Streptomyces venezuelae: one gene and its partner. The protein of the gene in region 2 binds, or shares a complex with, the protein of the main gene of each other region. Links are inferred from orthologs where the notes say so. Each region holds a gene or a part of one and is shown on either strand. Other genes may lie near its edges. The genes, in order: rpsG and tig.

Region 1 (6,801 bases), 2.2 Mb from region 2 along the record:
CGACGATCTTCTTCGCCGAGGAGTCGATGACCTCGTGGTCGTAGGCCTTGAGCCGGATGCGGATCTTCTGTCCCGCCATGGCTACTTAGTAGTCCTTCGTCTCGAACGCTCTGGCCCCCGGAAGGTCCTTTTTTCTACTTCCTCCGACCCACGCGGTCGGGCGTGTCGCAGTCCCGCTCACACAGTTCTCCCGAAGGAGTTCCCTGCTAGGGGCTGCGGCCCTGAACGACCGCGGGTCCGGGGGAAGAAACCCACCGGGCGCCTGGTTGAGCCACCGCACCGCACTTCCCGGAAGATTCCCGTACGTCCGCCAAAGCGCTGCCGTTCGGATCCTCGCGGACCCTGGGGCAGATAAGGCGACGAGTACTGTGGGACTCGCTTCCGGTCCTCCCGGCGGGAGGCGCGCAGCATCGGCACTCAACCGAGCAACCAGGACAGTCTGCCATACGGGGCACGTGTGGTGCCAATCGAGCCGAAGAGAGTACCCCCTGGGTGACGGAGATCAAACCCGGGGCGGGTGCGGCGCGCCGGTGATCCATTCGGCAGGGTGGGCCGCGTGAGCGCTGCAACCACCCCCGGCCCCGCTTCCTCCCACGGAAGTAAATCAACCCGCGCTTCGCGGAGGACCCGGCCTTCTCGCACGTGAGCGGCCCCGCCGAGTACGCGGACGGGGCGACCCGCCCCGTCCGGTACGTGGCCGTCGCGGACGACGGCGGCACCGTCACCACGTACGTGTGGGCGTGCGACGAGGACGACGCGGCGGGCTGGATCGTACGCGCGGACGCCGGAACCGCGGCGCGGAACGACACCCGGTGGATGACGCGGCTGCGCCGCGCGAAGGCCGCCGGCCTGGCCCCCGAGACGGCTCTGACCACCCTGCTCCGGGAGCCCTCCGCCCTCCCCGGCTCGCTCTCCACCGCCCCGAGCCTGAAGGCCCTGTACGACCTGGCGGACCAGCCCTACCGACGCTCCGTGTGGAGGTCGTCCCGCGCGGCCCTCCTGGGCCTGGCGATCGGCGACGTGATGGGCCGCCCCCTCTCCGCCCTCCCGCAGCAGGTCCACCACGTGTGCCGTCAGGTCGCTCGCCGCCAAGGCCGTGGGGTGGGCGTGCGTGAGGGCTGCCTGTAGTTGGGCGATTCCCGAGCGTTGATCGGGGGTCAGGTACGGGGCCACGCCCACCGTCGCCGCTCGTACCACCGCCGCGCACCGCTGCGAACCGGCCCACCTGCTGGCGGAGCTGCGTCTGCACGTATCGACGTCCCGGTCCACGTACTACACGGACTGGCTGGGCGATCTGGCACCCCGGGCCGAGCGGGCGGCGTTCATCGCGGCGGGCTGGGACGAGTGCGCGGCGACGCCGGACGCGGTGGAGGCGGCGCTGGGGACCGGCGCGGAGCCCGGAGCCGCGGGGTGGGTGCGGCGTGGACGGCGGAGCGGGTGCTGGGCGCCGCGCTGTACGCCTTCCTGGCCTCGGAGGCCCACCCTCGCCACGCCCTGCGCCGGGCATCCCACACATCGGGCGCGTCGGCGGCGACGGCGGCTCTCGCGGGAGCGTTCGCGGGGGCGCACCGGGGCCCCTCGGGGTGGCCTCCGGAGTGGGTGGAGGCCGTGAAGTACGGGGAGCGGCTCTCCAGGCCTTGGGCAGCCGGTGGGACCGCGCCTGACCTGCCCGGCCCGGACAGGCGAAAGAGCCCGTACGACCGAAGTCGTACGGGCTCTTCCGTTACTGCCACTGCGATGCGCTCAGTTCAGAGCGACCGGGTTGCCCCGATCCGCAAGCAAGTCGGGAGGACTTACTTGTTGATCTTGGTGACCTGGCCGGCGCCGACGGTCCGGCCACCCTCACGGATGGCGAACTTCAGGCCCTCTTCCATCGCGACGGGCTGGATGAGCTCAACGGTCATCTCAGTGTTGTCGCCCGGCATGACCATCTCGGTGCCCTCGGGGAGGGTCACGACGCCGGTCACGTCGGTGGTGCGGAAGTAGAACTGCGGGCGGTAGTTGTTGAAGAACGGGGTGTGACGGCCACCCTCGTCCTTCGACAGGATGTAGGCCTGGGCCTCGAACTCGGTGTGCGGCGTGACCGAACCGGGCTTGATGATGACCTGGCCGCGCTCGACGTCCTCGCGCTTGATGCCACGGAGGAGCAGACCGACGTTCTCACCGGCCTGGCCCTCGTCGAGCAGCTTGCGGAACATCTCGATGCCGGTGACCGTGGTGGTGGTCTTCTCGGTCTTGATGCCGATGATGTCGACGGTCTCGTTGACCTTGAGGACACCACGCTCGATACGACCGGTGACGACGGTGCCACGACCGGTGATCGTGAAGACGTCCTCGATCGGCATCAGGAACGGCTTGTCGACGTCACGCTCGGGCTCCGGGATGGCGGAGTCGACGGCGTTCATGAGCTCGAGGACGGAGTTGCCCCACTCCTTGTCGCCCTCGAGCGCCTTGAGCGCCGAGACCTTGACGACCGGAACGTCGTCGCCCGGGAACTCGTACTCGGAGAGGAGCTCACGGACCTCGAGCTCGACGAGCTCCAGGATCTCCTCGTCGTCCACCATGTCGGCCTTGTTCAGGGCGACAACGATGTACGGAACGCCGACCTGGCGGGCCAGGAGCACGTGCTCCTTGGTCTGCGGCATCGGGCCGTCGGTGGCGGCAACCACGAGGATCGCGCCGTCCATCTGCGCGGCACCCGTGATCATGTTCTTGATGTAGTCCGCGTGACCGGGGCAGTCGACGTGGGCGTAGTGACGCGCCTCGGTCTGGTACTCGACGTGCGCGATGGAGATCGTGATACCGCGCTGGCGCTCCTCGGGAGCCTTGTCGATCTGGTCGAAGGCCGAGGCCTCGTTCAGGTCGGGGTACGCGTCGTGCAGCACCTTGGTAATGGCGGCCGTGAGGGTCGTCTTACCGTGGTCAATGTGACCGATGGTGCCGATGTTGACGTGCGGCTTAGTCCGCTCGAACTTCGCCTTCGCCACTGGGTCCTCCTGTGGAGTGGTTCTGTACGCCTTGCTTCATCGGCGCCAGGTGATCTTTGCTGGGAAGCCAGCCGCCGGGGTTCTTGCCCTGGGGTTCGAACCCCGGCGGATGGTGTCAAGCCTAAAGCGTGAACTCGGGTGAGTTACTCGCCCTTGGCCTTCGCGATGATCTCCTCGGCGACGTTCCGCGGAACCTCGGCGTAGGAGTCGAACTGCATTGAGTAGCTTGCGCGACCCGACGTCTTGCTGCGGAGGTCTCCGACGTAGCCGAACATCTCCGAGAGGGGCACGAGGCCCTTCACGACGCGAGCGCCGCTGCGCTCCTCCATGGCCTGGATCTGGCCACGGCGGGAGTTGATGTCACCGATGACATCGCCCATGTAGTCCTCGGGCGTGGTGACCTCGACGGCCATCATCGGCTCGAGCAGCACGGGGGACGCCTTGCGCGCGGCCTCCTTGAAGGCCTGCGAACCGGCGATCTTGAAGGCGAGCTCCGAGGAGTCGACCTCGTGGTAGGCACCGTCGAGAAGCGTGACGCGGACGCCCGTCATCTCGTAGCCCGCGAGGATGCCGAACTGCATGGCTTCCTGCGCACCGGCGTCGACCGACGGGATGTACTCCCGCGGGATGCGGCCACCGGTGACCTTGTTCACGAACTCGTACGACGCGTCGCCGTCCGTGATCGGCTCGATCGCGATCTGCACCTTGGCGAACTGACCGGTACCACCGGTCTGCTTCTTGTGGGTGTAGTCCACGCGCTCGACGGTCTTGCGGATCGTCTCGCGGTACGCGACCTGCGGCTTGCCGACGTTCGCCTCGACGCGGAACTCGCGCTTCATGCGGTCGACGAGCACCTCGAGGTGAAGCTCGCCCATACCACCGATGATGGTCTGGCCGGTCTCCTCGTCCGAGTGGACCTGGAAGGAGGGGTCCTCCTCCGAGAGGCGCTGGATGGCGACACCCAGCTTCTCCTGGTCGCCCTTGGACTTCGGCTCGATGGCGACCTGGATGACCGGCGCCGGGAAGTCCATGGACTCCAGGATCACCGGCTGCTTGTCGTCACAGAGCGTCTCACCCGTGGTGGTCTGCTTCAGACCCATGACGGCGACGATGTCACCGGCGCCCACCGACGCGATCTCCTCACGCTTGTTCGCGTGCATGCGGTAGATCTTGCCGATGCGCTCCTTCTTGCCCTTGACGGAGTTCAGCACCGCGGTGCCGGCCTCCAGGCGACCGGAGTAGATCCGGACGAAGGTGAGCTTGCCGAGGTGCGGGTCGCTCGCGATCTTGAACGCGAGAGCCGACAGCGGCTCCTCGTCGGACGGCTTGCGCTTGACGACCGTCTCCGGGTCCTTGACGTCGTGGCCCTCGATGGCCTCGACGTCCAGGGGGGACGGCAGGTAGCGCACGACGGCGTCGAGCAGGGGCTGAACGCCCTTGTTCTTGAACGCGGTGCCGCAGAACACGGGGGTGACGGTGGTGTCGCCGCCCTTGCCGGAGGCGATGGTGATGCGACGGATCGCCGCGTACAGCTGCTCCTCGGTGGGCTCCTGGCCCTCGAGGTACAGCTCCATCATCTGCTCGTCGTTCTCCGCGACGGCCTCGAGGAGCTTGCCGCGGTACTCCTCGGCAGCCTCGGTGTGCGTGGCGGGGATGTCGACGATGTCGTAGGCCTCGCCCATCTTGGTCTCTGCGGACCAGACGAAGGCCTTCATGGTGACGAGGTCGACGACGCCCTGGAAGTCAGCCTCTGCGCCGATGGGCAGCTGCATGACGATCGGGGTCGCACCGAGGCGGTCGACGATCATGTCGACGCAGCGGTGGAACTCGGCACCCGTACGGTCGAGCTTGTTGACGAAGCAGATGCGCGGGACGCCGTAGCGGTCCGCCTGACGCCACACGGTCTCGGACTGGGGCTCAACACCGGCGACGCCGTCGAACACCGTCACGGCACCGTCGAGCACGCGGAGCGAACGCTCCACCTCGACGGTGAAGTCGACGTGGCCCGGGGTGTCGATGATGTTGATCGTGTGATCGACGTCGTTCAGCGGCCAGTGACAGGTGGTGGCAGCAGAGGTGATCGTGATGCCACGCTCCTGCTCCTGCTCCATCCAGTCCATCGTCGCGGCGCCGTCGTGGACCTCACCGATCTTGTACGACACACCGGTGTAGAACAGGATCCGCTCGGTGGTCGTCGTCTTGCCCGCGTCGATGTGGGCCATGATGCCGATGTTGCGCACCTTGGCCAGGTCAAGTGAAGTGGTAGCCATGTCGGCTCAGTCTTCTCTCGGTCTCGATGGGGGTAGCGACTACCAGCGGTAGTGCGCGAAGGCCTTGTTGGACTCGGCCATCTTGTGGGTGTCCTCGCGCTTCTTCACAGCGGCACCGAGGCCGTTGGAGGCGTCGAGGAGCTCGTTGAGCAGACGCTCGGTCATGGTCTTCTCGCGACGGGCGCGGGAGTAACCGACGAGCCAGCGCAGGGCGAGCGTGTTCGCACGGCCCGGCTTGACCTCGATCGGGACCTGGTAGGTCGCGCCACCGACACGGCGGGACTTGACCTCGAGGGTCGGCTTGATGTTCTCGAGCGCGCGCTTCAGCGTGATGACCGGGTCGTTGCCGGTCTTCTCGCGCAGGCCCTCCATGGCGCCGTACACGATGCGCTCGGCGGTGGAGCGCTTGCCGTTCAGCAGCACCTTGTTGATGAGGGAGGTCACCAGAGGAGAACCGTAGACCGGGTCGATGATGACCGGGCGCTTCGGGGCGGGGCCCTTACGAGGCATTCTTACTTCTCCTTCTTGGCGCCGTAGCGGCTGCGGGCCTGCTTGCGGTTCTTGACACCCTGGGTGTCGAGGGAACCGCGGATGATCTTGTAACGAACACCAGGCAGGTCCTTCACACGGCCACCACGCACGAGCACGATGGAGTGCTCCTGCAGGTTGTGCCCCTCACCCGGAATGTAAGCGGTGACCTCGATCCCGCTGGTCAGACGCACACGCGCGACCTTACGCAGGGCCGAGTTCGGCTTCTTCGGGGTGGTCGTGAACACACGCGTGCAGACGCCACGGCGCTGGGGCGAACCCTCGAGTGCGGGCGTCTTGTTCTTCTCGACCTTGTCCTGCCGGCCCTTACGGACCAGCTGCTGGATCGTAGGCACTACTTCTCCGGTTTCTGTGTGCCGAATAGTAAAGCTAACCCGGAACTTCGCCGACCCACGCGGTCGGGTGTGTCGAATGCTGCAGACTCCCGCCGCAAGGCGGAAAGGGGCGCAGATTACGGTGGCCGTTCTCGGACTCCCGCAGCGGTTGATGACACGCGCGCGAGCCCAGGCACACCCCAGGCACAAGGTCTGAGCGTACCTACCTCATCGAGTCTGGTCAAAACAAATGCAGTCCAGCGCGACACGCCGGACATCTAAAGATCAAACCGGCCGCGCGAAATCCTTGATCGATTGCCCATCCGCGTGATCCTGCGATTACGGCGAGCGCTCTTTCCGCACGAGGATCCGGGGCGAACGGCAGAAACGGCACGCGCCTCAGAGGCGCCAGGACGGCCACTCCCGGCATGAGGTCACACCCTGCCCCCACGGGCGCACGACGCGGCCGCCCACGGCCCGTGGACCGGCCCGGAGGAACGCCGAAGGGCGGTCACCCCGTACGAAACGGGGTGACCGCCCTTCAACAGACGTGGGTCCTACTGGTTGTACGGCCCGTAGTCGTAGTCCTCCAGCGGCACAGCCTGCCCGGAGCCCGTGCCGAACGGCGAGTAGTCGATGTCGTCGTAGCCGACGGCCGAGTACATCGCGGCCTTGGCCTCC
Region 2 (7,030 bases):
CAGCGTCGGGTTGACGTTCGAGCGGACGACGTCCGCCGTGATGACGACGCGGGCCACGTCCTTGCGGGACGGCACCTCGTACATCACCGACTGGAGGACTTCCTCCATGATGGCGCGCAGGCCGCGCGCGCCGGTCTGCCGCAGGATCGCCTGGTCCGCGATGGCCTCCAGGGCCTCACGCTCGAACTCCAGCTCCACACCGTCGAGTTCGAACAGGCGCTGGTACTGCTTCACCAGCGCGTTGCGCGGCTCGACGAGGATCTGGAGCAGGGCCTCGCGGTCGAGGTTGTGGACCGAGGTGATCACGGGGAGGCGGCCGATGAACTCGGGGATCATCCCGAACTTCACCAGGTCCTCCGGCATGATGTCCTCGAACTGGTCCTTCTCCTCCATCTCGCGCTTCGAGCGGATGGTGGCGCCGAAGCCGATGCCCTTCGCGCCCGCCCGCGACTCGATGATCTTCTCGAGGCCGGCGAAGGCGCCGCCCACGATGAAGAGCACGTTCGTCGTGTCGATCTGGATGAACTCCTGGTGCGGGTGCTTGCGGCCGCCCTGCGGGGGCACCGACGCCGTCGTGCCCTCCAGGATCTTCAGGAGCGCCTGCTGGACGCCCTCGCCGCTGACATCGCGCGTGATCGAGGGGTTCTCGCTCTTGCGGGCCACCTTGTCGATCTCGTCGATGTAGATGATCCCGGTCTCGGCCTTCTTGACGTCGTAGTCGGCCGCCTGGATCAGCTTCAGGAGGATGTTCTCGACGTCCTCGCCGACATAGCCCGCCTCCGTCAGCGCCGTCGCGTCCGCGATGGCGAACGGAACGTTCAGCATCCGCGCGAGTGTCTGCGCGAGGAGCGTCTTGCCGGAGCCGGTCGGGCCGAGCAGCAGGATGTTGGACTTCGCGAGTTCGATCGCGTCGTCACGGCCCTGCGCGCCGCCGTTCTCGCCTGCCTGGACCCGCTTGTAGTGGTTGTACACCGCTACCGAGAGGGCCTTCTTCGCGGGCTCCTGGCCCACGACGTAGCCCTCAAGGAATTCGTAGATCTCGCGAGGCTTGGGGAGTTCCTCCCAGCGCACCTCGCTCGTCTCCGCGAGCTCTTCCTCGATGATCTCGTTACAGAGGTCGATGCACTCGTCGCAGATGTACACACCGGGGCCTGCGATGAGCTTCTTGACCTGCTTCTGACTCTTTCCGCAGAACGAGCACTTGAGCAGATCGCCGCCGTCACCGATGCGTGCCACGAGGTGCTTCCCCTTCGCCTGGGAGACGCCACGTTCAGCGGCTCCTGGTGCCTCATATCCGACGGTACCTTGCCGGGACCCCCGTTCGGGCCCCCCTTGGCACGGTTCGCTTCGACGTGAGTCGTACGCAAACCATGCCAAGGAGCGGCAGATGCTACAGCTCTGCGTCAGGCGACCGAGGAATTGTTCATCTTCCGGGTGGAGATGATCTGGTCGACCAGGCCGTACGAGAGCGCGTCCTCGGCCGTGAGGATCTTGTCGCGCTCGATGTCGTCGCGGATCTTCTCGATCGGCGTCGTGGAGTGCTTGGCCAGCATCTCCTCCAGCTGCGAACGCATCCGGAGGATCTCGTTGGCGGCGATCTCCAGGTCGGAGACCTGGCCGCGGCCGGTCTCGCTGTAGGGCTGGTGGATCAGGACGCGCGCGTTCGGGAGCGCCATGCGCTTGCCCGGCGTACCGGCCGCGAGGAGCACGGCGGCGGCGGACGCGGCCTGGCCCATGCAGACGGTCTGCACGTCGGGCTTCACGAACTGCATCGTGTCGTAGATCGCCGTGAGGGCGGTGAAGGAACCACCCGGGCTGTTGATGTAGATCGAGATGTCGCGGTCCGGGTCCATCGACTCCAGGCACAGGAGCTGCGCCATGACGTCGTTGGCGGAGGCGTCGTCGATCTGCACGCCGAGGAAGATCACGCGCTCCTCGAAGAGCTTCGCGTACGGGTCGTACTCACGCACGCCCTGCGAGGTGCGCTCGACGAAGCGCGGAATCACGTAACGCGACTCGGCGCCGGTGCCGGTGAACTCGGCCTGGCCGCTCTCGGCCAGTGCACGGTCGTAGAGGCCGCGACCGGGAAAGTTGTTCATCTCTGGTTCTCCTGAGAAGCGAGGGGCTTAGGTGTCGGCTGCGGGGCGCTGAGCACGGGGCTCAGGCTCCGGTGCCGCCCCCGCCCGGCATGCCTGCGGCGCTGGACATGATGTCGTCGATGAGGCCGTACTCCTTGGCCTCCTGCGGGTCGAACCAGCGGTCGCGGTCCGAGTCGCGCGTGACCTGCTCCACGGTCTGGCCGGTGTGGTGCGCCGTGAGCTCGGCCATCTTCTTCTTGGTCAGCAGCAGCCGCTCGGCGTGGATCTTGATGTCCGACGCGGAGCCCGCGAGACCCGCGGACGGCTGGTGGATCAGGATCTCGGCGTTCGGCAGCGCGAAGCGCTTGCCGGGCGTGCCCGCGCTGAGCAGGAACTGGCCCATGGAGGCGGCCATGCCCATCGCGATCGTCACCACGTCGTTCTTGATGTACTGCATGGTGTCGTAGATCGCCATGCCGGCCGTGATCGAGCCGCCGGGGCTGTTGATGTAGAGGTAGATGTCCTTGTCCGGGTCGGAGGCAAGGAGCAGCAGCTGTGCGGTGATCTTGTTGGCAATGTCGTCGTCGACCGGCTGGCCGAGGAAGATGATCCGCTCGCCGAGCAGCCGGTTGTAGACCTGGTCGCCGAGGCCACCACCGATGGAGGGGTCGCCGGCGGCGGAGGGCATCAGATTCGTCACGTATCCACCTGCTCGTCTTACGACGGCGCCGGGCCGTCTCACGTCTTCAGCTGGGGCCTGGGGCACCCGCGTGCGGAGCCGCTCCGGGGCGGCTCCGGGGACTCCCCTGCCCTCGTATTCATGGACCCTAACGCGCGGGGTCCCTCCGGGAATCCCGGAGACGGAACTGTTCGCTGTGAGCGCAGGTTCTGGCGGGGCGCCTCGAACGGTGCCGGTCGTGCCCCGTAAGGGGCGCGGGGAACCGCGCGGCCAGCGCCCGCCGGGCCGCAGGCGCGTCTGCCGCGGCAGGGGCCCATGGCGGGTGCGGCTGGTACCTGGTTGCTCGCGCAGTTCCCCGAGCCCCTGAACGGCACCGGGGCCCCCGGGACCGTTAAGTCCTGGGAGCCCCGATCTACGTTCAGCCGAGCGCAGCGATCACGCCTCGGTCTTCTCCTCGGCGGCGTCGGAGGTCGCCTCGACGGTCTCGGCCGTCTCGTCCTCGTCGTCCTCGAGGTCGACGACCTCACCGTTCGTGTCCTTGACCGTCGCCGCCTCGACGACGACCGCGAGGGCCTTGCCGCGGGCGACCTCGCCGACGAGCATCGGGACCTGGCCGCCCTCGACGACGGCCTGGGCGAACTGGTCGGGGGACATGCCGGAGGACTGCGCGCGACGCATGAGGTGCTCGGTGAGCTCCTCCTGGTTCACGTTCAGCTTCTCCTTGTTGACGAGCTCGTCGAGGACGAACTGCGTCTTGATGCCCTTCTCGGCCTGCTCCTTGGTCTCGGCGTCGAACTCCTCGCGGGACTTGCCCTGGATCTCCAGGTACTTGTCCAGGTCGAGGCCCATCTGGCCGAGCTGGTGGTGCTCGAGGTTGTGCGTGCGGGTCTGGATCTCGTCCGCGAGGAGCTTCTCGGGGACGGGGACCTCGACCAGCTCGAGCAGCTTCTCCAGGACGCGCTCCTGGGCCTGCGTCGCCTGGTCGTACTGCTTCATGTTCTCGAGGCGCTTGCGGCTGTCGGCCTTCAGCTCGTCGAGGGTGTCGAACTCGGAGGCGAGCTGCGCGAAGTCGTCGTCCAGGGACGGCAGTTCACGGGCGGCGACCTGGGTGACCTTGACGGTGACCTCGGACTCCTTGCCGGCGGCCGAGCCGCCCTTGAGCTCGGAGGTGAAGGTGGCCTCGCCACCGGCCTCCAGGCCCTTCACGGCGTCGTCGATGCCCTCGAGGAGCTCGCCGGAACCGATCGTGTAGGAGACGCCGGACGCGACGCCGTCCTCCAGGACCTCGCCCTCGACCTTGGCCTCCAGGTCGATCGTCACGACGTCGCCGTCCTCGGCGGCACGCTCGACCGGCGAGGTGGAGGCGAAGCGCTCGCGCAGCTCCTCCACGGCCTTGTCGACGTCCTCGTCGCTGACCTCGATCGCGTCGACCTCGACCTCGATGCCGGAGTAGTCCGGGATCTCGATCGCGGGACGGATGTCGACCTCAGCGGTGAAGTTGAGGGTCTCGTTGTCCTTCAGCTCGGTGATGTCCACCTCGGGCTGGCCCAGGACGTTGAGCTCGGCCTCGTTGACGGCCTCGGTGTAGAACTTCGGGAGCGCGTCGTTGACGGCCTCTTCGAGGACGGCGCCACGGCCGAACCGCTGGTCGATGACGCGGGCCGGGATCTTGCCCTTGCGGAAGCCCTTCACCGTGACCTGCTGGTTGATCTTCTTGTAGGCCGCGTCGAGGCTGTCCTTGAGCTCCTCGAAGGGCACCTCAACAGTGAGCCGAACCCGGGTCGGGTTCAGGGTCTCCACGGCGCTCTTCACGGTTCGGTCTCCTTGGGGCTGACTTCTTGGGATTCTGCCCGGCTCAGAGACACACGGGCACACAGCTTGCATAGTAACGGCAAGCAGGAGCCGAGCCACAATGCGATCTTGTGAGGGGGATTTCGGTGGTCGGGGTGGCGGGATTTGAACCCACGGCCTTCCGCTCCCAAAGCGGACGCGCTACCAAGCTGCGCCACACCCCGTCGGTGCGACACGTAGGGTACATGCCCGCAGGCAGTGCGGCTCCCGGTCGAACGGGGCCGGTTCCGGGGGGTGGGTGCGGCGAGGGGCCGGGCTCCGCTACGATGCCTGTCGTGCCGCGGCTTCCGCTCGTGGCGCGAACTGTGCGGGCGTAGCTCAATGGTAGAGCCCTAGTCTTCCAAACTAGCTACGCGGGTTCGATTCCCGTCGCCCGCTCTCACACGGAAACCCCAGGCCGGGACGGCCTGGGGTTTCCGCGTTCCCGGCCGTTCAGAAGCTGATCGAGTTGATCGTCTCCGCCACTTCGTTCAGGAAACGGTTTATGGAAGGCGCCATACCCGTGGAGGCGAGGAAGAAGCCGAAGAGCACCGCGACGATCGCGGGCCCCGCTTTGAGCGACCCCCCGCGGATCAGCACCACGAGGATGATCGCCAACAGCAGTACCACTGACAGCGAAATGGCCACACTGATCACACCCTAGGTCGGTCGCTCTCCCGGCCCGGGGGGTACGACCCCGCACACCCCCGCCACGGACCATCGTGCCACCAACAGGCCTCCTCTATGCGGCCGGTGACGCAACGTCGGCCCACACCTGTCGGCCCTCGCCCGCAAGGGCGCCCAGGGGGCGCATGGGCAGCGCACCGTCGTACAGCATTTCGAGTATCGGAAGTCATCGGAATTCGACGTGATCGTTGCCACCGCCACACACGACGTTCGCAGGAAATTCGAATTGTCACGGAGGGCACATCCGGCAGGCGCCGAGAGAGCGCGTTATGCACCATTTAAACCGGATGAGTAGTGACGTAACGGACAGAACCAGTCGCGAACCATCACATCTCTTTGTCGACCATCGGGATTAACCGACGTGATTGCAGGAGATTGAGTCGAGAGAAGTGACGGGGGTTTTACGAATACACGGGGGCGACGCTAGGGTGCCTCAGATGTTCCACGCTGCCACCATCCCCGTAGGCGCAGTGCGGTCCCGGGTCGTCTCGCCGAGCTCTTGGTGGGAGGGCCTGTGACCAACTCGGTGCACCCGCACGGACGCCACCGGGCGCCCCTCCCACCGGCCCAGGTGCCGGCGGCCGGAGTCCCCACTCCCCGCGCCCCCCACCCGCCCCCGCAGGCCGCCCCCACCGCTCCCCCCACCCCGGCAGGCCGCAGCACCGCCCAGAGCGGGCCGAAGCCCGCCAAGCAGCGCGACGCGTTCTTCGACAACGCCAAGTACCTGGCGATCGTCCTCGTGGCGATGGCCCACGCATGGGAACCGCTGACCGATCACAGTCGTACCGCCGAAGCGCTGTACATGACCGTCTACACCTTCCACATGCCGGCCTTCATCGTGATCTCCGGCTACTTCTCGCGCAGTTTCGACATGCGGGCCGACCGCCTCAAGCGGCTCGTGACCGGTGTCGGCGTGCCGTACGTCCTCTTCGAGATCGCGTACACCCTCTTCAAGCGCTGGGCGGACGACGATCCCGGCCAGCCCATCAGCCTGCTCGACCCCTGGTACCTCACCTGGTTCCTGGTCGCGCTCTTCGTGTGGCGGCTCACCGTGCCGCTGTGGAAGATCGTGCGCTGGCCGGTGCCGCTCGCACTGGCCATCGCCACGCTCGCCGTGATCTCACCCGACATCGGCGACGACCTCGACCTGCAGCGCGTCCTGCAGTTCCTGCCGTTCTTCGTGCTCGGCCTCTTCATGAAGCCCGAGTACTTCCAGCTGGTGCGCCGCCGCGAGGTGCGTCTGCTGTCGATCCCGGTCTTCGCCAGCGCGCTGCTCCTCGCGTACTGGGCGGCTCCCCGGATGACGTCGGCCTGGTTCTACCGCCGGGACAGCGCCCAGGAGCTGGGTGCCCCGTGGTGGGCCGGTGTCGTGATGACACTGGCGCTCTTCGGCTGCTCCGTCGTCCTGACCGCCTGCTTCTTCGCATGGGTGCCGCGCCGCAAGATGTGGTTCACGGTCCTCGGTGCCGGCACGCTGTACGGCTACCTGCTGCACGGCTTCCTCGCCAAGGGCTCCCGCTTCTGGGGCTGGTTCGACACCTACGACTGGCTGCACCAGCCGCTCGGCGAGATCTTCGTGTCGGTGGTCGCCGCGAGCGTGGTCACCGCGTTGTGCACGCCACCGGTGCAGCGGATGTTCCGGTTCGCGATGGAGCCCAAGATGGAGTGGGCCTTCAAGCGGGACGCGGCACAACTCGCCCGCGAGCGGGCCAAGTCGACGTAACGAGAGCTCCCGCGAGAGCTACGGGACCGGGTG

Evidence for each region.
Region 1: the proteins of tig (region 2) and rpsG are in contact, whole or in part, in a crystal structure (PDB 3GTY), measured with the Thermotoga maritima proteins. The link is inferred for Streptomyces venezuelae from one-to-one orthologs. Residues at the interface, in WP_004081061.1 of Thermotoga maritima: Glu122, Val124, Val129, Leu130, Tyr133, Glu188, Gly259, Ile262, Tyr263, Glu266, Ser270, Glu273, Gln274, Glu277, Arg308, Gln311, Ile312, Ser315, Tyr316, Glu325, Arg329, Arg336, Leu363, Phe366, Trp367, Arg373, Leu377, Arg381, Leu384, Glu387; in WP_004081843.1 of Thermotoga maritima: Lys34, Lys52, Lys55, Glu59, Arg62, Gln63, Glu66, Asn67, Lys69, Val71, Arg95, Ala109, Lys110, Lys111, Gly112, Arg113, Pro114, Glu117, Glu121, Ile124, Ala125, Tyr127, Asn128, Asn129, Thr130, Gly131, Lys135, Asp139, Arg142, Met143.

The regions. Positions count from the first base shown.
Region 1 is NZ_CP029192.1:3,742,478-3,749,278, forward strand. The notes cover bases 4,033-6,801. They hold rpsG (30S ribosomal protein S7), read right to left. Parts: upstream 5,768-6,801; coding sequence 5,297-5,767; downstream 4,033-5,296. Other genes in these bases: fusA (elongation factor G), read right to left, coding at 4,033-5,257; rpsL (30S ribosomal protein S12), read right to left, coding at 5,770-6,141; DEJ48_RS15920 (DNA-directed RNA polymerase subunit beta'), read right to left, coding at 6,678-6,801. Outside these bases: rpsJ (30S ribosomal protein S10), read right to left, coding at 1-79; tuf (elongation factor Tu), read right to left, coding at 1,794-2,987; more of fusA, read right to left, coding at 3,131-4,032.
Region 2 is NZ_CP029192.1:5,909,266-5,916,295, reverse strand. The notes cover bases 2,382-5,379. They hold tig (trigger factor), read right to left. Parts: upstream 4,570-5,379; coding sequence 3,193-4,569; downstream 2,382-3,192. Other genes in these bases: DEJ48_RS25890 (hypothetical protein), read right to left, coding at 5,041-5,235; DEJ48_RS25910 (ATP-dependent Clp protease proteolytic subunit), read right to left, coding at 2,382-2,766. Outside these bases: ATP-dependent Clp protease ATP-binding subunit ClpX, read right to left, coding at 1-1,236; DEJ48_RS25915 (ATP-dependent Clp protease proteolytic subunit), read right to left, coding at 1,404-2,099; more of DEJ48_RS25910, read right to left, coding at 2,161-2,381; DEJ48_RS25885 (acyltransferase family protein), read left to right, coding at 5,789-6,997; DEJ48_RS25880 (HD domain-containing protein), read right to left, coding at 7,016-7,030. UniProt on the Bacillus subtilis protein: Involved in protein export. Acts as a chaperone by maintaining the newly synthesized protein in an open conformation. Functions as a peptidyl-prolyl cis-trans isomerase.